4 regions of the Nonomuraea terrae genome follow, and region 1 is predicted to be linked to each of the others. Evidence: riboswitches for the same ligand, from Rfam matches in the RefSeq annotation. Region 1 holds a riboswitch; each other region holds the start of a gene.
The links. Region 1 has a riboswitch for cobalamin ahead of ACIBP6_RS25140 (ribonucleoside-diphosphate reductase subunit alpha). Riboswitches for the same ligand answer to the same signal wherever they lie in the genome.

Region 1 (5,408 bases):
CCTTGACCCGCTCGTCCGGATCCGGCAGGTAGGTGTCGAGCAGCGTCAGGTAGAACTGCACGTGCACGGCCTCCTCGAACAGCTGCCTGCTCAGGTACAGGCGCGCCTCGGGGGCGTTGACGTGCTGGTAGAGGTTGAGCACCAGGTTGTTGGCCACGATGGAGTCGCCGGTCGCGAAGAACGCCACCAGCCGGTTGATCAAATGCCGCTCCTGCGGCGTCATCTTCGCCAGGTCGGCGAGGTCGGTGTGCAGGTCCACCTCCTCGACCGTCCACGTGTTGCGGATGGCCGCGCGGAAACGCTCGTAGAAGTCGGGGTAGCGCATCGGGCGGAGCGTCAGATCCATCCCGGGGTCGAGCAACATCACAAGATCTCCTTCACTGGCACGCTTCGCAGGTCTCGGGGTTCTCAAGGGAGCAGGCGATCACGTCCGCGACGGGCTGGGCCGGCGTGGGCTGGGCGACCGTCGTCTGGGAGATCCGGGTCGCCGGGCGTGAGCGCAGGTAGTACGTCGTCTTCAGGCCGCTCTTCCAGGCGTAGGCGTACATCGAGGAGAGCTTGCCGATGGTCGGGCTGGCCATGAAGAGGTTGAGCGACTGCCCCTGGTCGACGTACGGCTGCCGCGCCGCGGCCAGGTCGATGAGCGCCTTCTGCGGCAGCTCCCAGGCCGTGCGGTACAGCAGCTTGAGGTCGTCGGGGATGCCGGGCACCGTCTGCACCGAGCCGTCGGCCCGCTTGATCGCGTCGCGCATCTCCTGCGTCCACAGCCCGCGCGCCTGCAGGTCGGCCACCAGATAGCGGTTGACCTGCAGGAACTCGCCCGACAGCGTCTCGCGCTTGAACACGTTGGACACCTGCGGCTCGATGCACTCGTAGCAACCGGCGATGGAGGCGATCGTGGCGGTCGGCGCGATGGCGATCAACAGCGAGTTCCGCAGCCCCGTCACGGCGATCTTCTCCCGGAGCGCCTCCCAGCGCGGCGAGCTCACCCCGTAGTGGTCGGGGTGCAGCACTCCCCCTGCCGCCCTGGTCTCGTCGTACGACGGGTGCCGGCCGCGCTCGGCCGCCAGGTCCGCCGAGGTGTCGTACGCGGCGAGCGCGATCTCCTCGGCGATCCTGGTGGACAGCTCCCGCGCCCGCGGAGAGTCGAAGGGCAGCCGCAGCGTGAAGAACACGTCCGCCAGGCCCATCACGCCGAGCCCCATCGGCCGCCACCGCTTGTTGGCCGCCTCCGCCTCGGGCGTCGGGTAGAAGCCGAGGTCGATGGTGCGGTCGAGGAAACGCACGGCGGTGCGGACGGTCCGGCGCAGCCGCTCCCAGTCGAGGTCGCCGCCGGCGAGGTGGGCGGCCAGGTTGACCGAGCCGAGGTTGCACACGGCCGTCTCGGCGTCGCTGGTGACCTCGAGGATCTCGGTGCAGAGGTTCGACAGGTGGATGACGTTCTCGGGGCGGGCGGTCTGGTTGGAGGTGCGGTTGGCGGCGTCCTTGAAGGTCATCCAGCCGTTGCCGGTCTGGGCGAGCGTGCGCATCATCCGGCCGTACAGGGTCCGCGCGGGGATCTGGCGGGCGAACCGGCCCTCGGCCTCGTACGCGCGATAGGCGGCGGTGAACGCCTCGCCGTACAGGTCGGTCAGGTCGGGCACGTCCTTCGGGTCGAAGAGCGACCAGGTCTCGTCGGCCTCGACGCGGCGCATGAACTCGTCGGGCACCCAGTTGGCCAGGTTGAGGTTGTGGGTGCGGCGGGCGTCCTCGCCGGTGTTGTCGCGCAGTTCGAGGAACTCCTCGATGTCGGCGTGCCAGGTCTCCAGGTAGACGCAGGCCGCGCCCTTGCGCCGGCCGCCCTGGTTGACCGCCGCCACGGACGAGTCGAGCGTGCGCAGCCAGGGGACGATGCCGTTGGACAGGCCGTTCGTGCCCCGGATCAGAGAGCCGCGCGAGCGCACCCGGGTCCAGGAGACGCCGATGCCGCCGGCGTACTTGGACAGACGGGCGACCTGGCCGTACCGGTCGTAGATGGCCTCCAGCTCGTCGCGCGGCGAGTCGAGCAGGAAGCAGGACGACAGCTGCGGGCGGCGCGCCCCCGAGTTGAACAGCGTCGGCGAGCTGGGCAGGTACGACAGCGTCGACATCAGCGCGTACAGCTCGGCGGCCTCGGCGACGGTCTCCGACAGCCCGCAGGCCACCCGCAGGAAGAAGTGCTGCGGCCGCTCCAGCACCCGCCGGGTCTTCGGATGGCGTAGCAGGTAGCGGTCGTGGACGGTGCGGAGCCCGAAGTACTCGAACCGGTCGTCCGCCTCCCGCGAGATCAGCCCGTCCAGCTCGGCCGCGTGCGCGGCCACGAACTCCGCCAGCCCGTCCTGGATCAGCCCGGCCGCGTGGGTGGCGGCGATCGACTCGGAGAACGACCGCACGCCGTGCGCCGCGGTCTCCTCGGCGATCTCCTCGGCCAGCAGCCGGGCGGCGAGCCGGGAGTTGGCCGGGTCGGCGATCACCCGGGCGGCGGCCTCCTCGATGGCCAGGCGGCGGTCAACCCCAACGATCTGAGTCACGTGCTCTTTCTCCTCGCGAAGTCATCCCCGTGAGGGCACGCCAGAGCACCGCGACACCGGAGCACCCGGCCGCGTCACGCCCTCAGCCCACCCTCGAGGCCCTGAACATTGCCTCCGGGCACGCGGCCCGGAGTCGCCGGCAGGTCTTCGGGCTCGCGGGCGTGCTCCATGGCGCCTACTGGCCGTCGCTTCCCGGATCCGCTCCAGTGCACATGACGGCGGTCGTTCCCGCTCACCGCTGCGGGGCAGCCCCGGAATCACACCGGGTTCCCTTTTGCTCCGCCTCAGGGGGAGGCGAACCAGCGACGACGAGGATCCTACATCTAGTGGCCGTTCCCGCAACTACCCCAGCATGTTGTGGCTCGGGTGGAGTTGATCAGCCCCAGACCGTGCATCACGGCCCGCGTCCGGGCGACCTCGGAGCCGAGCCAGCGCTCGAAGTCGTCGCCGACGAGCGGCAGCGACAGCCAGCCGGCCGCCCGGCAGGCGGCCTCCCAGCCGGGCGCGCCCAGCACGTCGTCGCACATGCGCAGCGCCCACTCGCGGCTCTCCTCACCCATGCCGTCGGGCCCGAACGCGGCCACCCAGTTGGTGAAGTCGACCCGCACGCCCGACTCCAGCAGGGTCGGCGCGTCGAGGCCGGGCAGCCGCTGGGCGGACGACACGGCCAGCGCCCGCACCCGGCCCCTGCCGATGTTGAACCGCCACTCCGACAACGGCCCGGCGGCGGCCACGGCCTTGCCCGCCAGCAGCGCGGTGGCGGCCTCGTTGCCGCTGGGGTAACCGGTGTAGTCGACCTGGCGGGTGTCGGCGCCGAGGCCCTTGGCGATCAGCCCGAAGAGCAGGTGGTCGGGCTCACCCTGCGGCCCGCCGGTCACCGGCGTCTGGGCGGGCCGGGCGAGCAGCTGCGCGCCGAAGTCGCCGAAGTCCTTCAGAGGGGAGGCGGCGGGCACGACCACGACCTCGACCTCGCCGCTGAGCCTGGCCAGCGGGGTGGTGACACCGGCCACGCCCTGGCCGTCGTTGAGCTCGGCGGCCGACAGCGCGGGCAGCCCGACCACAGTGATCGGGGTGCCGGCGCCGGTCTGGAACCCGGCCGAGCGGGCCACGCCGCCGAACGTCCGCGCGACACGCGCCCACTGCTGCCCGCCGGGGTTGACCGAGAACCGCGTACGCAGGACCTCCGCGCCGCCGGAGACGCGCTCCGCCCCGCACCCGGCGGCGGCCGCGATCGCGCCGAGCCCCCAGGCGATGAACCGCCTGCGGGGCATGCGCGTCTGTCCCGAACCGTCCATTACCCATGGTTATTAACCCATTACACATGGCTGTACACGCGGCTCGTGGTCAACACTCAGAATCGCTATTATTGGCGATTTTTCGTGATATTCGGGTTTACTTGGCTTTCTTCCCGACACCGGCCATGAGCGAGGACGGCAGCGACCAGTCGCCGACCAGTTTGGGCCGGTCCGGGCGCCAGTCGGTGGCCTGGACGAGCCCCGGCGGCTCCAGCGGGAAGTCGCCGAAGAACGCGCGGATCTCGGCCGGTGTCCGGTCGGCCCCGCGCCCCCCGGAGGCCCGGGGCCGCTCGCGCTCCTGCGGGCGCGCCGCAGTCGTGGCCCGCGTCGTGGCCCGTGTCGTGACTCGTGTCGTGACCTGCGTCGTGACCCGTGTCGTCGCATGGGAGATCACCAGGAACCCGCCCGGCGCCATCCGCTCCCGCAGCACCGCCACCGCCCCCAGCGGGTCGGCGGAGTCGGGCAGGAAGTGCAGGATCGACACCAGCAGCACGCCGACCGGCTCGTCCAGGTCGAGGAACTCCCGGGCCCTGGTCAGCACGTCCTCGGGATCGAGCAGGTCGGCCTGGACGAACCTGGCCAGGCCGGTCCGGCCAGGCCCCGGCCGGAGCAGGCTCTGCGCGTGCTCGGCGACCACCGGATCGTTGTCGACGTAGACCACCCGCGCCTCGGGCACGACCTCGTGCGCGCTGCCCTGGGTCGGCAGCCCGCTGCCGAGGTCGAGGAACTGCCGGACTCCGGCGCGGGCGACGTAGCGTACGGCACGCTGAAGGAAGGCCCGGTTCGCGCGGGCCAGCGGGACCGCCTCCGGGATCAGCTCGGCGAGCTGATCGATGGCCTGGCGATCGACCGCGTAGTTGTCCTTCCCGCCGAGCATGTAGTCGTACATGCGGGCGGGATGAGGCCGCTGCTGATCGAACTGCTGCCGCACATATCGAATTTATGTCGTCAGCAGCGGAATAACACTACCCTGGGATGATTGTTGCTGAAATAGAGTTAATTACTCAACTGTCACGCTCTTGGCTAGGTTGCGCGGCTTGTCCACGTCGCGGCCCAGCGCCACAGCAGCGTAGTACGCGAAGAGCTGCAGCGGGATCGCCAGCAGGATCGGGTCGAGCTCGATCTCGTTCCTCGGGATCACGATCACGTCGTCGGCCAGCTTGGCGGAGGGCTCGCGGTGACCGACCATGAGCACCTGGCCGCCCCTGGCGCGGATCTCGCCGAGCGTCGTGAGGTTCTTGTCGAGCAGCTCGTCATCGGGGACGATGGCGACCGTCGGCATGTCCGGGCCGATCAGCGCGAGCGGGCCGTGCTTGAGCTCGCTCGCCGGGTACGCCTCGGCGTGGACGTACGAGATCTCCTTGAGCTTCTGCGCGCCCTCGCGGGCGACCGGGTAGCCGCGCACGCGGCCGACGAACATCATGCTCGGGTGACCGGCGTACTTCTTGGCCAGTTCGGCGATCTTGTCGCTCTGGGCGAGGATCTCCCCGATCTGCCCGGGCAGCCGGCGCAGGCCCTCCACGATGCGCCGCCCGTCGGCGGGCGAGAGGTCACGCACCCGTCC
Region 2 (5,408 bases), on a different contig from region 1:
AGTTCGACCCCGGCCCCGATCCCGAGGCCGCCGCCGCGCTGCTGCGCCGGAGCCTCCAGGAGATGGGGGTGGCCAAGACGATCCACGACATCTCACTCAAGCCGGGGCTCACCCCCGCCGCCGATCGCGCCGTCGCGCACCAGGCCCTGATCGGGGCCGGGTTCGTCATGGAGGTCGAGCGGCTGCTGCTCGCATGGGCGGCCGGCGGCGACCTGCCCGACGACCTGCCCGACGACCTGCCCGACGACCTGCCCGACGACCTGCCCGACGACCGGGGCCGGCTGACGTACCGGCCGGCGCGCCGGATGGACCCGTCCGAGGTGATCGACCTCCTCGTCCGCATCTCCGAGGGCTCGCTCGACCACGACACGCGCACCGAGGTCGCCAGGGTCGGCGCCGAGCACGAGGCCCGCTGGGTGTACGACGACCTGGTCAACCGCAAGGCCGAGCCCGACTGGTTCGTCATCGGCTACCTCGGCGACTCCCCCGTCGGACTGGTCGCCCCCGACGACCGCTCCATCGCCTACATCGGCGTCGTCCCCGAGCACCGCGGTCACGGCTACGTCGACGACCTCCTGGCCAGGGGCACCCGCACGCTCGCCGAGGCCGGCGTCGAACGCGTCATCGCCGGCACCGACGTCGGCAACGTGCCGACCGCCGCCGCTTTCCTGCGCGCCGGGTACTCGGAGACCGGGCGGCTGTTCCGCTACTACTGCAGGGCACCATGAGGCTGGGAGTCATGTTCGACCGCGATCTGCCGCCCGAGCGGCTGGTCCCGTTCGCGCGGGCGCTCGACGAGACGGTCGTGGACGATCTGTGGGTGGTCGAGGACCTCGGCTGGACGGGCGGCATCTCGGCGGCGGCCACGGCGCTGGCCGTCACCTCGCGGCTGCGCGTCGGCATCGGCATCACGCCCGCGCCGCTGCGCAACCCCATGCTGCTGGCGATGGAGCTGGCCAACCTGGCCCGCCTGCACCCCGGCCGGCTGGCCGCCGGCATCGGGCACGGCGTTCCGGAGTGGATGCGCCAGGTGGGCGCGGCCGTGCCGTCGCCGCTGACCCTCCTGGAGGAGACGATCACGTCCGTACGGGCGTTGCTGCGCGGTGAGACGGTCACCCTCGACGGCAGGGCGGTGCGGCTCGACGGGGTGTCGCTCGTGCATCCGCCGGCGGTGCCGCCGCCCGTGCTGGCCGGGGTGAAGGGGCCGCGTTCGCTGGCGCTGTCCGGCCGCGTGGCGCAGGGCACGATCGTGCCCGAGGGCGTGGGGCCCGCCGATCTGCCCGGCATCGTCGAGCGGATCGGCGCGGACGGCGACCACGAGCTGGTGGTCTTCACCTACCTGCACACCGGCGGCGAGGTCGACAGATCGCTGGTGGAGGGGCAGGCGGGCTTCCTGGGCATCGCGCCGGAGGACGTGGCGACGGCCTCCGGCACTCCTCAGGAGGCGGCCGCGCAGGTGAAGGCGCTGTGGGCGGCCGGCGCGAGCACGGTCGCGGTGCGCCCGATCGGCCAGGAGCCGCTGGAGCAGGTGACGGCACTGCTGTCGGCCCTGTAGGCGGCGGACCGCGACCATGAGGCGGATCGAGGAGGCCGGCCACCGACCACCCCGCCTGGTGGTCCCGGCCGTCCCCGCGGGCCAAGGCCACACCTCGGCAAGGCCGCTCGATCGGCCGGAAACATCCCAAGCAGCGCGACTTCGGTGATCGGTTACGATACCCCCTGGCAAGACGTTGCGAGGTGCCTCGCGGTCGCGAGGAGAATCGGGAAGCCGGTGTGATTCCGGCACGGGCCCGCCGCGGTGACCGGGAAGCCGCCGCCCACGTGCGCAGCACAGCCACTGGCCCGCGAGGGCTGGGAAGGCGGGCGGTCAGGCGTTGATCCGGGAGTCCGAAGACCGGCCTCGCGCCCACCGCCCCACCAGGGGCGCGACGCAGCGGGAGCCTGCCTTGAACAGCCAGCTTTACGATGTCATCCACCGCCGTCGCGACGTGCGCGGCCAGTTCACCGGCGAGCCCGTGCCGGACGAGGTGCTGCACCGCGTGTTGTCGGCGGCGCACGCCGCACCCAGCGTCGGGCTGTCCCAGCCATGGGACTTTCTCGTGGTGCGCGACGTCCGGCTCCGCGGCACCTTCCACGACCACGTACAGCACGAGCGGGCCACCTTCGCCGCCACCCTCGACGGCGAGGCCGCCCAGCGGTTCGCCCGGATCAAGATCGATGGGGTGCTCGAATCGACGCTGTCCGTCGTGGTCACCTATGACGCGGACAGGGGCGGCCCCGCGGTGCTCGGCCGTCACGCCATCGCGGACGCCGGCCTGTACTCGGTGTGCCTGGCCATCCAGAACCTGTGGCTGGCCGCGACCGCCGAACGGCTCGGCGTCGGCTGGGTGTCGTTCTACCGCGAGCCCTTCGTCCAGGACCTGCTCGGCATCCCCACCGGGATCCGCCCGGTCGCCTGGCTGTGCCTCGGCCCGGTCACCCACCTCGAAGAGACCCCTGACCTGGAACGGCACGGCTGGCGACGACGGCGCCCGCTGGCCGCCGTCCTCCATCAGGACCGATGGGGTGCGCACCCGGCCTGACGCCGCGTTTCTACGGCGGCGGCGGCCCACGACGATCGTCGCCCGTGGCACGACGGGCGACGATCATCCTGGAGAGGTGACGGGCGGGGGAACGCGAGCTCGCGGGCCGCCTGCGCACCGCCGGTCAGGCCATCGCCCACGCCGCCGACGCGACGGCGGACAGGGCGACGAAACGCTGAGCCCGCGTTACTGCCAGATCGCGGCGTACGTGCCGTTCTCGGCGTTGACCTGCACGGGGGCCAGGCCCTTGGACTTCAGGGCGTCGAAGCGCTTCTGGTAGCCGGAGCCGTTCATGCCGACGTAGTGCGCCCACGACTGGACGCCGTCCTTGCGCCACACGGCGGTGTACGTGCCGTCGGGCGCCACGGCGATCGTGACCGGCCGGAAACCCTTCTCCTTCCTGGCGTAGAACTCGGCCTCGTGCTGCTGCCGCGACTTGCCGTAGGTGTAGTACCAGGCGCCGCCGGTGTTGGCGCTCCACACGGCCGCGTACCGGATGTCGCCCGGGGTGCCGTACGCGTCCACGGAGGTCAGCGCGAGCCCCTGGTCGGCGGCCTTCTCGGTGGCGGCGGCGAATGCGGACGCAGTGAGGCCGAACTTCGAGACGAACTTGCTGCTCTTCTTCTCGAAGACGGCGGCGAACACCGGCGAGCTCGCCGGCCCGGTGGCCGAGACGGAGACCGGCTGCAGGCCGTTCTTCAGCTCGGCGTCGAACCGCTTCTGGAACCCGCTCGCCGACATGCCCTGCCACATGCCCCACGCGGCGGACGAACCGTCCTTGACCCACACGGCGGCGTACCGCTGCCCGTCGGAGACGTTCACCGTGATCGGCCGGTAGCCCTGGTCCCTGAGCTGGTGGAAACGCTTGACGCTGTCGGCCGCGCTGACGCCGTGATAGGCGACCCAGGCCGGCGCGGCCTGCGCACCGGCCGCGGGCGCCGTCACCGCCATCGGGACGGCGGCCCCGGCCAGCACGGAGGCAACGATCGCGATCTTCGCGGTGGCCCTCATGACCCTCCCTTTACCTGAACTTGAGGATTGAGGGACGACCTTAACAAGATTTATGACAGACCGCTAAGGCTTCGGATCACCCCTTCACGAACGGCGTCGGCGTCTGGCCGGTCCAGCGGTAGAGCTCGGCGACGCCGGTGTGCTTGGAGACGCCGTCCTCGGTCACCGTCCCGGCCTTGGCGACGTAGTAGCGGCCGTCGCCGAGCGAGACCAGGCCGTACTCGCCGGTGAACTCCCAGCCCCTGACGCCGGTGGCCGCGTCCTCCAGCCCGCCGGGGGCCAGGGTGAGGAGCTCGCCCTGCTCGGGCTCCGGCTGGCCGACGATCTCGCCCGTCCTGGGCTTCTCACCGCTTTCCACCATGAAGAAGGAGTAGTTGGGGAACTGCGGCTTGACACCCCGGTAGACGGCCATCATCCAGTTTCCGGTGTGCTCGTCGAACTCGAGGTTCTGCACGCCGTACCTGGTGTTGCCGGTGTAGGCGAAGTACTTGCCGTCCACGCGCTCGGGGCCGCTCTTGTGCGGGTCGCTCTCGGTGAGCGGCCGCTCGTACTTCTTCCACTGCTGGACGTCGTACTGCAGGAGGACCTGGTGGTCGTTGTCCTGCCGGTTCACGTTGGAGTAGATGCCGTACGCGACGGTCAGCTTCTGCTTGCCGTGCCGCTTTCCGAACTCGGGGCCGAAGGCCACGCCGTCGATGCCGCTGCAGCCGTAACGGTGGTCGGGGGTGTTGCCGACGTTGCCGTCGAACCTGCCGTCCCCGTTCATGTCGGCGACGTAGTCGTCCACGACCTCCTTGAGGTAGACCGTCCTGACGACGTCGCTGGTCTGGGCGTCCATGTTCATGCTGGTGATGCGGTCGACGTCGAAGATCGCGATGTAGAACGACTCCTGCTCCTTGTACTCCAGGGAGCCGTACACGCGGCCGTCCTGGGAGTTGAAGTCCAGGTCGCCCAGGTGGCCGGTGAAGCCCGTCACCGAGCCGACCGGGTTGCCCCCCAGGTCCGTCTTGACCAGGACGTTGGTGAAGGAGAAGTACATGTAGCCGTTGCGCCGGTCGATGGCCATGCCCTGGACGTGCCCCTCGGACCAGGCGCCACCGTCGATCTGCGCGGGGAGGTCCCGGGGGCGGTCGGCAGGGGTGGCGGAGACCGACGACCCGAACAGGCCGAGGGAGGCGGAGGCAGCGAGGGTGAGCGTCAGGATCTTTCGCATGAAGCAATGCCCTTCCATTACGGATCTACCAAAACCCGACGCTATCCCGATCATCCGCTCATATCTAACGAAGCACCGAACTCCCCGCGAAGTCCCCTGAAACGCCCCGTAACAGGCCTTATCTCTCCGGCCATAGATCGGCGTTCGTGGATCGAGCGACGAGCTCGACCTCGAACCCGTCCCGGTCCTCCAGGTAGGCGGCGTAGTGCTGGTCGCCGCCCGCGTACGGGTGGCGGTCGGGGAAGAGCAGCGTCCAGCCGTACGCGGGAGCCTCCTTGACCAGGGCGTCCACCTCTGCGCGGGGGCCCGCGTGGAACGCCAGGTGGTTCAGGCCGGGGCGGCGGCGCTCGTGCCGGTCGGCGCTGAGCGCCGGCGACTGCTCCAACACGATGTACGTCTCCCCCAGCCGCCAGCTGCGCCCGTCGCTCCACTCCTGGTAGAGCGTGTAACCGAGCGCCCCCAGCAACCACTCCCAACTACCGACGGCGCGCGGCAGGTCGGGAACCCAGATCTCGACATGGTGCAACGCACCGCGGACCCTCTCGTGTGCCATGGCGGGACCCTACGCCGTTCGCCACGGGAGCCAGGTCATCTCCTCCACG
Region 3 (5,408 bases), on a different contig from region 1:
CCGACCCACCAGCCGGACACTCTCAGGGGCGGTCGGCGAGAGGATCGTCTCGGCGGTCTCTTCCGCCGCGTCCGGGGACCATCCGCGTTCCTCCATGGCTTCCACCAGGGCGCGGGCCGTCGCCTCCGCTCGGTCCACGGCGCCGAGACCCGCCGTGCCGTCCTCGGCCAGGCCGAGGGCCTCGCGCAGGCCGGGCAGCGTCTCGCGGCCCGCCCACATCTGACGGGCCCGCAACATCGCGAGCACCAGGTCCACCCGCGCCGCCCCGGCCGGCGCCTGGCCGAGGACGTGCAGGCCGTCGCGGATCTGCGCGTCCTTCACCTCGCACAACCACCCGTCGACGTGCAGCAGGAAGTCGTCGAACTCGCTGTCGTGCGGCCGGTCCGCCAGCCCCAGGTCGTGGTCGAGCCGGGCGGCCTGGATCAGCGTCCAGATCTGCGCCCGGATCGCGGGGAGCTTGGCCGGGTCCATCGCGGCGATCGTGGCGTGCTCGTCGAGCAGCTGCTCCAGCCGCGCGATGTCGCCGTACGATTCCGCCCGCGCCATCGGCGGCACCAGGTGGTCCACCAGCACGGCGTGCGCCCGCCGCTTGGCCTGCGTGCCCTCCCCCGGGTCGTTCACCAGGAACGGGTAGACCAGCGGCAGGTCCCCGATGGCCGCGTCGGGGCCGCAGGCGGCCGACAGGCCCGCCGACTTGCCCGGCAGCCACTCCAGGTTGCCGTGCTTGCCGACGTGCACCATCGCGTGCGCGCCGAACTCCTCGGAGAGCCAGCGGTAGGCGGCCAGGTAGTGGTGGCTGGGCGGCAGGTCGGGGTCGTGGTAGATCGCGATCGGGTTCTCGCCGAAGCCGCGCGGCGGCTGCACCATCACCACGACGTTCCCGGCCCGCAGCGCGGCCAGCACGATGTCGCCCTCGTGCACGAACAGCTCGCCCGGCGGCGGCCCCCAGTGCCGTTCCATCCCGGCCCGCAGCTCCTCGGGCAGCGTGCGGTACCAGCGTTCGTAGGAGGCGGCGGAGATGCGTACCGGGTTGGCCGCGAGGGCCTCCTCGGTGAGCCAGTCGGGGTCCTGGCCGCCGGCGGCGATCAGGGCGTGGATCAGCGCGTCGCCGTCCTGCGCGGCCACGCCGGGGAAGCCCTCGCCCACGTCGTACCCGGCCTCGGCGAGCCGGGTCAGCAGCCGGACGACGCTGGCCGGGGTGTCCAGGCCGACCGCGTTGCCGATCCTGGAGTGTTTCGTCGGGTACGCCGACAACATCACCACCAGCCGCCGCTCGGCGGGCGCGGTGTGGCGGAGCAGCCCGTGACGTACCGCGATGCCGGCCACCCGTGCGGCCCGCTCGGCGTCGGCGACGTAGACGGTGAGCCCGTCGCGGTCGATCTCCTTGAACGAGAACGGCACGGTGATGATCCGCCCGTCGAACTCGGGGATCGCCACCTGCGAGGCCGCGTCCAGCGGGGACAGGCCGTCGTCGTTCTCCTCCCACGCCTGCCGGGAGGTGGTCAGGCAGAGACCCTGCAGGATCGGCACGTCCAGCGTGGCCAGCGCGCCGACGTCCCACGCCTCGTCGTCGCCGCCCGCGCCCGCCGTGGCCGGGCGCGCGCCGCCCGCCGCCAGTACGGTCACGACCAGCGCGTCAGCCGTACGCAGGGTCTCGATCAGCTCGGGCTCGGCCGTGCGCAGGGACGAGCAGAAGACCGGCAGCGCCTGACCGCCGGCGTCCTCGATGGCCGCGCAGAGCGTCTCGACGAACGCGGTGTTGCCCGCCAAGTGGTGCGCGCGGTAGTAGAGCACGCCGATCACCGGCCCGCGCGTGGACCGGGCTTCGCGCGCCGGCCGCCCCCACGACGGCGTCGGGGCGGGCGGGGCGAACCCGTGCCCGGTCAGCAGCACCGTGTCCGACAGGAACGCGTGCAGCTCGGTCAGGTTGTCCGGCCCTCCGTGCGCCAGGTAGGCGTGGGCCTGGGCGCACACACCGCCGGCGACCGTGGACAGCTCCATCAGCTCGGCGTCCGGAGCCTGCTCGCCGCCCAGCACCACGACCGGGCGCGGCCCGGCCAGCAGCGCGTCGAGGCCCTCCTCCCAGGCGCGCCGGCCGCCGAGGAGCCGTACCACGACGAGGTCGACGCCCTCCAGCAGCTCGGGCAGGTCGTCAGGGGCGAGCCTGGCGGGGTTGCCCAGGCGGTAGGCCGCGCCGCCGGCGCGGGCGCTCAGCAGGTCGGTGTCGGAAGTGGAGAGCAGCAGGACGGTACGGCTGTCGCCTGGCACGGCGCAATCCTCCCTCGGGGTCCTCGCCCCAGTAGCGGGTGACGCGACGGCAGGAGTCTCCTGGCTCCCGGATCAGCGCTCACCCCGACCTTCCCACCCGTCGCCGGGCAGTGGCCTTGCGGTGGGGTTCGCTCCCCAGTCACAGTGGCGGGACCGCGCCGGTTTCGCACCGGCTTCCTCCCTTTGCCATCGCCTACCGGGAGCCTACGGCAGAACTGCCGCTTCACAGAAGTGGCGTTACCATCCTCCTCGTGCCCATAGCCGACTATTCCGGGCAAGCGCCTCCCGCCGCCGGCCCGGGACCGCTCCAGCCGCACACCCCCGTCCCTGGCCACCTCGACGTCCCGGAAGCAGGCGAAACCACCCCCGAGCGTGTGCGTCCCGATGCCTGCCCGGGCGCTCTGCAGGTGCACGAGGCCGCCGACGGCGCGCTCGCCCGCGTCCGCGTGCCCGGCGGCGCGATCTCCGCCGCCCAGCTCAGGGAGCTGGCCGCGTGCGCGGCGCGGCTCGGCTCGGGCGTGATCGAGCTGACCTCCCGGGCGAACGTCCAGGTGCGCGGCCTGCGCTCCCCCGGGGACTTCGCCGCGCGGATCGCCGCCGCCGGCCTCCTGCCCTCCCCCGCCCACGAGCGCGTACGCAACATCGTCGCCTCACCCCTCGGCGGACGCGGCCCGCACGGCCTCCTCGACCCGCAACCCCTGGTGGAGGCCCTGGACCGCGCCCTGTGCGCCCGCCCCCGCCTGGCCGACCTGCCGGGCCGCTTCCTGTTCGCCGTGGACGACGGCACGGGCGACGTCATCGGCCTGAACGCCGACATCACGTACGTTCCCGGCCACGGCCTCCTCCTGGCCGGCGCCGGCACCGCGCTCCCCGCCGACGCCCGGACCGCCGCCGGCCTCATGCTCGCCGCCGCCGAAGCCTTCCTCGACGAACGCGCCCAGTCCTGGCGTCTCGCCGAGATCCCGGACGGCGCCGCCCGGATCGCCGCGCGCCTCGGCCTGGACGGCTCCGCCACGGTGCCCCGGCCCTCCGGGGAGTCCGGCGCGCGGCGGGCCGGGGTCGTCCCGCAGCGGGATGGGCGGGTGGCGCTGGAGGCCGTCGTGCCGCTCGGGCGGCTCAGCGGCGCGCAGGCGGTGGCGATCGCCGCACAAGGCGCGCCCGTGCGGCTGACACCGTGGCGCAGCGTGATCCTGCTGGACCTGGCCCCCGAGGCGGCCGACCACGCGGCCGAAGCGCTCAGCGCGGCCGGGCTGGTCACCGACCCGGCCTCCCCCTGGATCGGCGTGACCGCCTGCACCGGCCGTCCGGGATGCGCCAAGTCACGCGCCGACGTGCAGGAGGACGCCCGCCGCTGGGTGGCCGCCCTGGACGCTCCCCCACCGACGCCCGTGCACTGGGCGGGCTGCGAACGCCGCTGCGGACTCCCCCGCGGTGATGTCGTGCAGATGGTCGCCACCGGCGACGGATACGAGGAAAGGCACCCTTGACCGACTACATCCGCGACGGAGCCGAGATCTACCGGCGTTCGTTCGCCACGATCCGCGCCGAGGCCGACCTCGACGGGATGCCGCCCGAGGTGGCGCAGGTGGCGGTACGCATGATCCACGCCTGCGGCATGACCGACCTCGTGACGGACCTGGACTGGTCGCCGTCCGTGGTCGTCCGCGCGAGGCAGGCGCTGCGCCGGGGCGCGCCCGTGCTGTGCGACGCGAACATGGTCGCCGCCGGCGTCACCCGGCGCCGCCTGCCCGCCGACAACGACGTGGTCTGCACGCTGACCGATCCGAGCGTGCCGGACCTGGCCGCGAGGCTCGGCACCACCCGCAGCGCCGCCGCACTCGAACTGTGGCGCGACCGCCTCGACGGCGCGGTGGTCGCGGTGGGCAACGCGCCGACGGCCCTGTTCCGGCTGCTGGAGCTGGTCGCCGAGGGCGCGGGCCGACCGGCCGCGGTGCTCGGCATCCCGGTCGGCTTCATCGGGGCGGCCGAGTCCAAGCGGGCGCTGGCCGACAGCGACCTGGATCACCTGGTGGTGCACGGCCGCCGCGGCGGCAGTGCCATGACGGCGGCGGCGGTCAACGCCATCGCGAGCGAGGAAGAGTGAACGCGGTGACGGGACGGCTGTACGGGGTGGGGCTCGGACCGGGGGATCCGGAGCTGGTCACGGTGAAGACGGCGCGGCTGATCGGCGCGGCCGACGTGCTCGCCTACCACTCGGCCCGGCACGGGCGCAGCATCGCCCGCTCGATCGCGGAGCCGTACATGCGGGACGGCCAGATCGAGGAGCTGCTGCTCTACCCGCTGACCACGGAGACCACCGACCATCCGGGCGGCTACCAGGGCGCGCTGGACGACTTCTACGCCGACTGCGCCGAGCGGCTGGCCGCCCACCTGGACGCCGGGCGGACCGTGGTCGTGCTGGCCGAGGGCGACCCGCTGTTCTACGGCTCGTACATGCACATGCACAAGCGGCTCGCCCACCGCTTCCCGACCGAGGTGGTGCCCGGGGTGACCTCGGTCAGCGCCGCCTCCGCCGTGCTCGGCCGGCCGCTGGTCGAGCGGGACGAGGTGCTCACCGTGCTGCCCGGCACGCTGCCCGCCGACGTGCTGGCCGAGAAGCTGGCCGGCACCGACTCGGCGGCGGTGCTCAAGCTGGGGCGGACGTTCGGCAAGGTCCGCGACGCCCTGGCGCAGGCCGGCCGGCTGGACGACGCCTGGTACGTCGAGCGCGCCACCATGGCCGCCCAGCGGGTCGCGCCGCTGAAGGACGTGGACCCGGACGGCGTGCCGTACTTCTCGATGGCCCTGCTCGCCAGCCCGTCCGAACGGACGTTCGTGCCCGAGCCCGCGCCCGCCGCGACCGCGGGCGAGGTCGTGGTGGTCGGGCTCGGCCCGGCGGGGCGGCCGTGGCTGACGCCGGAGGCGCAGGAGGCGCTGGCGGCGGCCACCGACATCGTCGGCTACGGCCCGTACGTGGACCGGGTGGCGCCGAACCCGCGCCAGCGGCGGCACCGTACCGACAACCGGGTGGAGGCCGAGCGGGCCCGGCACGCGCTGGAGCTGGCCCGCGAGGGCGCCCGGGTGGCGGTGGTGTCGTCCGGGGATCCGGGCGTGTTCGCCATGGCGAGCGCGGTGCTGGA
Region 4 (5,408 bases), on a different contig from region 1:
GTACGTCTCCCGTTCGTGAAACTCCACCAGGGAGGCGTGACCTCACGGTGCACGAATCGTTCGTGGCGCGCGTCACAGGCGCCAGCGGCCCGGCCCGCCGGGTGCCGGCTGATACCGGAAGAACCGGCCGGTGCGCAGCGACGCCCTCAGATGGGCCCCCGCCAGCGGTGCCGCCGGCTCGATCCGCTGCACGGTCGCCCACAACGCCCGCGTCGCGTTCACCCGCGCCCGTTCGGTCTCGGCGTCATGGACCCGGGGCCGGCCGCCGAGCCCGGTGGCGCGCCGCAGCTCGGCCAGCAGCGCCGTTCTCTCCGCCTGCAGCGTGGCGGCCCGTCCGGCGTCGCCGGCACGGTCGGCCCCGTCGAGCTGCTCGTCGAGCTGCCGCACCCGCCGCCGGTACGCCGCACGCGCGGCGGCGTCCAGGACCGGCTCCCCGGCGGACGCCCGCAACCCGGGCCCGCCCGCCACGAGGTCCAGCGCCGGGATCTCCTGCCCGGGTGCGGCCAGCAGCGTCCGCAGATACCGCACGCCTCGCCCGTCGCGGAGCCGTACCGTCTCCGGACCGGCGTCGAGCCGCCAGTCGTCGCCGTCCCTGGTCAGCCGCCACTCGTCGGGGGGCGGCGCGAGCTCGGCGAGCAGTCCCGCCAGGCCCAGACGCTCGGCGATCGAGCGTGCCCTGGCGAGATCGTCGCCGGCCCGGTCTCCGGCGGCCGACGCCCGCGCGACCAGGGTGTGGGCGAGCCAGGGCAGGGCCCCGATCCGCTCCTCCGTCTCGACCGCGCGGTCGAGGTGGGACAGCGCGTCGCCGGTACGGCCCAGCCGGGCCGCGAGGCGGCCGAGATAGTCGTCGACCGGGCCGGCGATCGTGTTGGCGCCGCCCCAGACGACCAGGCGCCCTCGGTACGGAAGCAGCGCGGCGTACAAGGCCTCGGCGGCCGCCGGCTCACCGGCTCCGGAGGCCACGATCGCGAGATCGGCCACCGCGCCGATCCACCGCGGCCCGGATCCGGCGAGTACGGCGGGCAGCAGCCGCTCCAGTTCGAGACCCGCCTCGACGCCCCGGCCGGACTCGGCCAGCGCCCTGGCCGCCGTCGCCTCGAAGAAGTGCCCGGGCAGCCGCCGGGCGAGGTCCTGCCACACCCCCACGTGGGCCGCGACGTCACCCCGCATCACGTCGATCGCGCTGCGCAGCGACCCGACCAGGCGCTCGGTGTCGGCCAGCCCGGCCCGCCGGCCGCGCACGGCGACCTCCTCGGCGAGCACCGCGGCCGTGTCGAAGCGGCCGCGGACGGTGGCGAGCATCGACTGCCGAGCCAGCACCATCACCGCCGCCTCGGCGTCTCCGGCCAGCTCGCCGGCTCTGGAGTACGCGGTCAGCGCGGCCTCGGCACTCGCGAGCTCGCCGAGCTCGGCCAAGGCCACGAAGCGCCAGAACAGCCCGCGCCGCTCGGCCTCGCCGTCGCCTGTCAGCCGCGCCTGCTCCACGATCTGGGCGGCCGTGGTCAGGCGTTCCTGAGCGGCGGCCGGATCCCACAGCGCGTGGAGCCGGGCGTCGAGCACCTCGGCGACCGCGCCGGGGTCGGCCGCCGTCCGGGCGGCGGCCGACGCGTCGTCGATCAGTTCCCGCCGGCGTGCCGCGGCCGACGGGTCGCCCAGCAGCTCGCGGGCGAGCCGGGCCAGCACCCTGGCTCGGGTGGCGGGGGGCGACGGACGCCCGGCCGCCGCCTCCAGCAGGCGGACCAGCCCGGCGTCGAGGTCGAGGAACGCCGCGCGCGACGGCGTGGACAGAGCGAGGTGGATCACCGGGTCAGCGGCGGGGTCGAGCCCGGCCAGCTCGTCCGCCAGGGTGAGGGCGGCTCCGGGGAGCCCGCCCGAGGCCAGCCACACCGCGTGAACCGCTCCGGCCGGCAGATCGGGAACCAGCTCGGCGAGCTGGCCCTCCGTGAGGCCGCGCAGGCGCAGCTCCGGCGTCAGCCCGAGGGGGTCGGAGCCGGCCGCGAGGAGCCCTGCTCCCGCAGCGGACGTGAGGTCGGCGAGACGTTCCGCGGCCTGTGGACCGGCACGGTCGACGTCGTCGATGAGCATGAGGCGCGGGCCGTCCCGGGCGATCGACCGCCCGTCGGGGTCGGTGCGGGAGACCGACGGGCCGTCCCGGGCGATCCACTGCCCGTCGGGGTCGGTGCGGGAGACCGACGGGCCGTCCCGGGCGATCAGCCGGGAGAGGTCGTCGGCGTCCATGCGGGAGACCGGGATGGCCCGCGCGCGGGCGAGTTCCGCCGCCGCGTCGAGCAACGCCGTCTTGCCGGCTCCGGCAGGCCCCGTGACGAAGAGGTGCCCGCCGGACCCCGCGGCGACCCGGTCGAGCAGTCGCTCCACCGCCGCCAGTTCCCTGCGGCGTGCGATCAGGCTCACGAGCGCAGCGTATCGACCGCCGCACGAGCCGCCCCCATCTGCCCCGTACGCGACGGACCCCTCGATTGTTGACGGGAACGGGAGGAAAGGATACGTTCCGGTAGATTTCACGGTTGCCCGAGGGAAATCCGGTGAGAAGCCGGTGCGGTCGCGCCACTGTATCCGGGACATGGATCCCGGGAGCCAGGTCGCTCGGGCCCCTGTGACCTCAACAGATCGGGACGCGTCATCCCTGAGGAGGCATGTATGAGTGACCTGACCACTCCTTCGTCCGTTTCTTCCATCCCCTTCCCCCGCCTGCGCCCATGGCTGGCGGTCGTGCCGCTGCTGCTGATCGTCGGCTACCTGGTGCTCATGGACAACGGCGCCCTCTCCCAGGCGGGGCCGTTCCTGCACGAACTCATGCACGACGGGCGTCATCTGCTCGGCGTTCCGTGCCACTAGGGACGTCAGATGGTACGCACCCTGCTGGTCAGGGGCCTGCTCGCGGGCCTGCTGGCCGGGATCGTCGCGGGCGGGTTCGCGTTCGTCTTCGGTGAGCCGCACCTGGACGCCGCGATCGCGCTGGAGGAAGGGGCGGCGGCTCCGGCCGCCGCGCACGTACATGACCATGAGCACGGAGACGAAGGGGCGCTCGGCAGGCCGGTGCAGAAGGCCGGGCTGTTCCTCGCCACCGGGCTCTACGGGGTCGCCGTCGGCGGGGTCTTCGCCCTGGTCTTCGCTGGACTGCGTGGGCGGGTCGGCCCGCGATCGGACGGCGGGCTGGCGCTGGCCGCCGCTGGGACGGCGTTCGGGGCGATCATTCTCGTGCCGTTCGTGAAATATCCGGCGAACCCGCCGGCGGTGGGCGACCCTGCCACGATCGACCAGCGGACCCTGCTCTACGTGGTGATGATCCTCGTCGGCCTGGCCGCGACCGCGGTCGCGGTGGCCACCGGGCGTCGCGTCACGGCGGGCCCGTGGGCGCGGTGGGGCATGGCCGCCGCCGCGTTCCTGGTGCCGGTCGTCGCGGCGTGGGTGCTGCTGCCGGGGATGGACGAGGTGCCCGAGGGGTTCCCCGCCACGTTGCTGTGGGAGTTCAGGGTCGCGTCCCTGGGGACGCAGCTGGTGTTCTGGACGGCGTTCGGCGTGCTGTTCGGCTTGCTGAGCGACCGGGCGGCGCGCCGGTCCGCCGTGGCCGCCGTAGCGGGCTGAGCAGGTGCTGTTCGTCCGTCATGCCGGCACGCCGGGAATGCGAGCGGCCCGCTTCCCGGCGAACGAGGACCCCGACCCCTCCAGCCTCTCCCGGGCCCCCGCCCTGCGGGCGGACCGCGTGTGGTCCGCGCCGAGCACGGCGGCGGTGCGGACTGCCGTCGCCATGGGGCTGGAGCCCGTGGTGGCGGACGTGCTCGCGGAGGCGGACTGCGGGCGGTGGCGCGGGCTCGCGTACGCGGAGGTCGCGGAGCGGGAGCCGGAGGCGCTGGCGCGGTGGCTGTCGGATCCGCACGCGACGCCGCACGGCGGCGAGAGCCTGGCCGCGCTGGCGGCGCGCGTCGCCGGCTGGCTGGAGGGGACGCGCGCGGAGCCGTCCGGCGTCGTCGTGTGCGACGTGGGCGTGATCCGCGCCGCGCTCGGCCACGCGCTGGGGTTGCCGCCGCTCGCCGCCGCCCGCTTCGACCTCGCGCCTTTGTCCACCACCGAGCTGACCGCCACGCGGGACGGCTGGCGGGTGGCCCATGTCAATCGGAAGGTCCCGTCTTGATCGTCACGTATCCGTTCAGCGCCGTCGTCGGGCTCGACGACCTGAAGCTGGCGCTGGTGCTCAACGCCGTCTCGCCGCGGACCGGCGGCGTGCTCGTACGCGGGGAGAAGGGCACCGCCAAGTCGACCATCGTGCGGGCGCTGGCCGCCCAGCTGCCGCCCGTACAGGTGGTGGCCGGGTGCCGCTTCGCCTGCGACCCGGCCGCGCCCGATCCGGGCTGCCCCGACGGGCCGCACGAGCCCGGCTCGGCGGTCCTGCGCCGTCCGGCGGCGCTGGTCGAGCTGCCGGTGGGCGCGTCGGAGGACCGCCTGGTCGGCTCGCTCGACGTCGAACGGGCGCTCACCGAGGGGGTGAAGGCGTTCGAGCCGGGCCTGCTGGCGGCGGCACACCGTGGCGTGCTGTACGTGGACGAGGTCAACCTGCTCCACGACCACCTCGTGGACCTGCTGCTCGACGCCGCCGCCCTCGGCACCTGCTACGTGGAGCGCGAGTCGGTGTCGGTACGGCACGCCGCCCGCTTCCTCCTGGTCGGCACCATGAACCCGGAGGAGGGTGAGCTGCGCCCGCAGCTGCTCGACCGGTTCGGGCTGACGGTGGAGGTGCGGGCCTCCCGTAACCCGGACGAACGCGCCGAGGTCGTACGGCGGCGGCTCGCGTTCGACGCCGATCCCGAGGCGTTCGCCGTCCGGTGGGCCGCCGAGGAGGCGGCGCTGGCGGCGCGGATCGCGCAGGCCAGAGCCCGGGTGCCCGGCGTCCGGCTGCCGGACGCGCGGCTGCGGCAGATCGCCGCCGTGTGCGCCGGGTTCGAGGTGGACGGCCTGCGCGCCGACCTGGTCACGGCCAACGCCGCCATCGCGCACGCGGCCTGGCACGGGCGCGAGGCCGTGACGACCGACGACGTACGCGCCGCGGCCCGCCTGTCCCTGCCGCACCGCCGTCGCCGCGACCCGTTCGACGCGCCGGGGCTGGACGAGTCGTTGCTGGAGGAACTGCTGGACCGGACGAGCGGCGAGGACGACCCGCCCGAGGGCCCGTCCGGCGGCGGGCCGGGCGGCCCGTCCGGCGACGGCTCCTCCGGCGACGGCACGGACGCGGCTCCCGGTGGCGGACGGTGCGACGGCCCCGGGGGTGAGGCGGACGGCTCCGCCGACCAGGGCGGCACAGGCCGGGACGCCACCGATGGCTCAACTCGAACCGGCGCGGATGGCGCGGGCCGCGATGGCACAGGTCTCGATGGCGCAGGTCTCGATGGCGC

Region 2: linked by a shared signal. The riboswitch ahead of bluB (5,6-dimethylbenzimidazole synthase) and the one ahead of ACIBP6_RS25140 (ribonucleoside-diphosphate reductase subunit alpha) in region 1 are both predicted to bind cobalamin.
Region 3: linked by a shared signal. The riboswitch ahead of cobN (cobaltochelatase subunit CobN) and the one ahead of ACIBP6_RS25140 (ribonucleoside-diphosphate reductase subunit alpha) in region 1 are both predicted to bind cobalamin.
Region 4: linked by a shared signal. The riboswitch ahead of ACIBP6_RS02770 (CbtB domain-containing protein) and the one ahead of ACIBP6_RS25140 (ribonucleoside-diphosphate reductase subunit alpha) in region 1 are both predicted to bind cobalamin.

The regions. Positions count from the first base shown of each region.
Region 1 covers NZ_JBITLL010000005.1:287,591-292,998, forward strand. Annotated here, with positions in the region: gene ACIBP6_RS25135 (ribonucleotide-diphosphate reductase subunit beta) at 1-364, opposite strand, end outside; gene ACIBP6_RS25140 (ribonucleoside-diphosphate reductase subunit alpha) at 378-2,549, opposite strand; cobalamin riboswitch at 2,671-2,868, opposite strand; gene ACIBP6_RS25145 (tripartite tricarboxylate transporter substrate-binding protein) at 2,873-3,844, opposite strand; gene ACIBP6_RS25150 (SAM-dependent methyltransferase) at 3,942-4,775, opposite strand; gene glmS (glutamine--fructose-6-phosphate transaminase (isomerizing)) at 4,845-5,408, opposite strand, start outside.
Region 2 covers NZ_JBITLL010000007.1:86,170-91,577, reverse strand. Annotated here, with positions in the region: gene ACIBP6_RS34520 (GNAT family N-acetyltransferase) at 1-728, shown strand, start outside; gene ACIBP6_RS34515 (LLM class flavin-dependent oxidoreductase) at 740-1,555, shown strand; cobalamin riboswitch at 1,719-1,917, shown strand; gene bluB (5,6-dimethylbenzimidazole synthase) at 1,947-2,582, shown strand; gene ACIBP6_RS34505 (hypothetical protein) at 2,769-3,593, opposite strand; gene ACIBP6_RS34500 (hypothetical protein) at 3,670-4,806, opposite strand; gene ACIBP6_RS34495 (VOC family protein) at 4,925-5,359, opposite strand.
Region 3 covers NZ_JBITLL010000001.1:563,688-569,095, reverse strand. Annotated here, with positions in the region: gene cobN (cobaltochelatase subunit CobN) at 1-2,268, opposite strand, end outside; cobalamin riboswitch at 2,304-2,502, opposite strand; gene cobG (precorrin-3B synthase) at 2,520-3,755, shown strand; gene ACIBP6_RS02730 (precorrin-8X methylmutase) at 3,752-4,372, shown strand; gene ACIBP6_RS02725 (precorrin-2 C(20)-methyltransferase) at 4,378-5,408, shown strand, end outside.
Region 4 covers NZ_JBITLL010000001.1:573,333-578,740, reverse strand. Annotated here, with positions in the region: gene ACIBP6_RS02780 (alpha/beta fold hydrolase) at 1-27, opposite strand, end outside; gene ACIBP6_RS02775 (AAA family ATPase) at 73-2,412, opposite strand; adenosylcobalamin (AdoCbl) riboswitch at 2,508-2,656, shown strand; gene ACIBP6_RS02770 (CbtB domain-containing protein) at 2,659-2,856, shown strand; gene ACIBP6_RS02765 (CbtA family protein) at 2,866-3,606, shown strand; gene ACIBP6_RS02760 (histidine phosphatase family protein) at 3,611-4,153, shown strand; gene ACIBP6_RS02755 (VWA domain-containing protein) at 4,150-5,408, shown strand, end outside.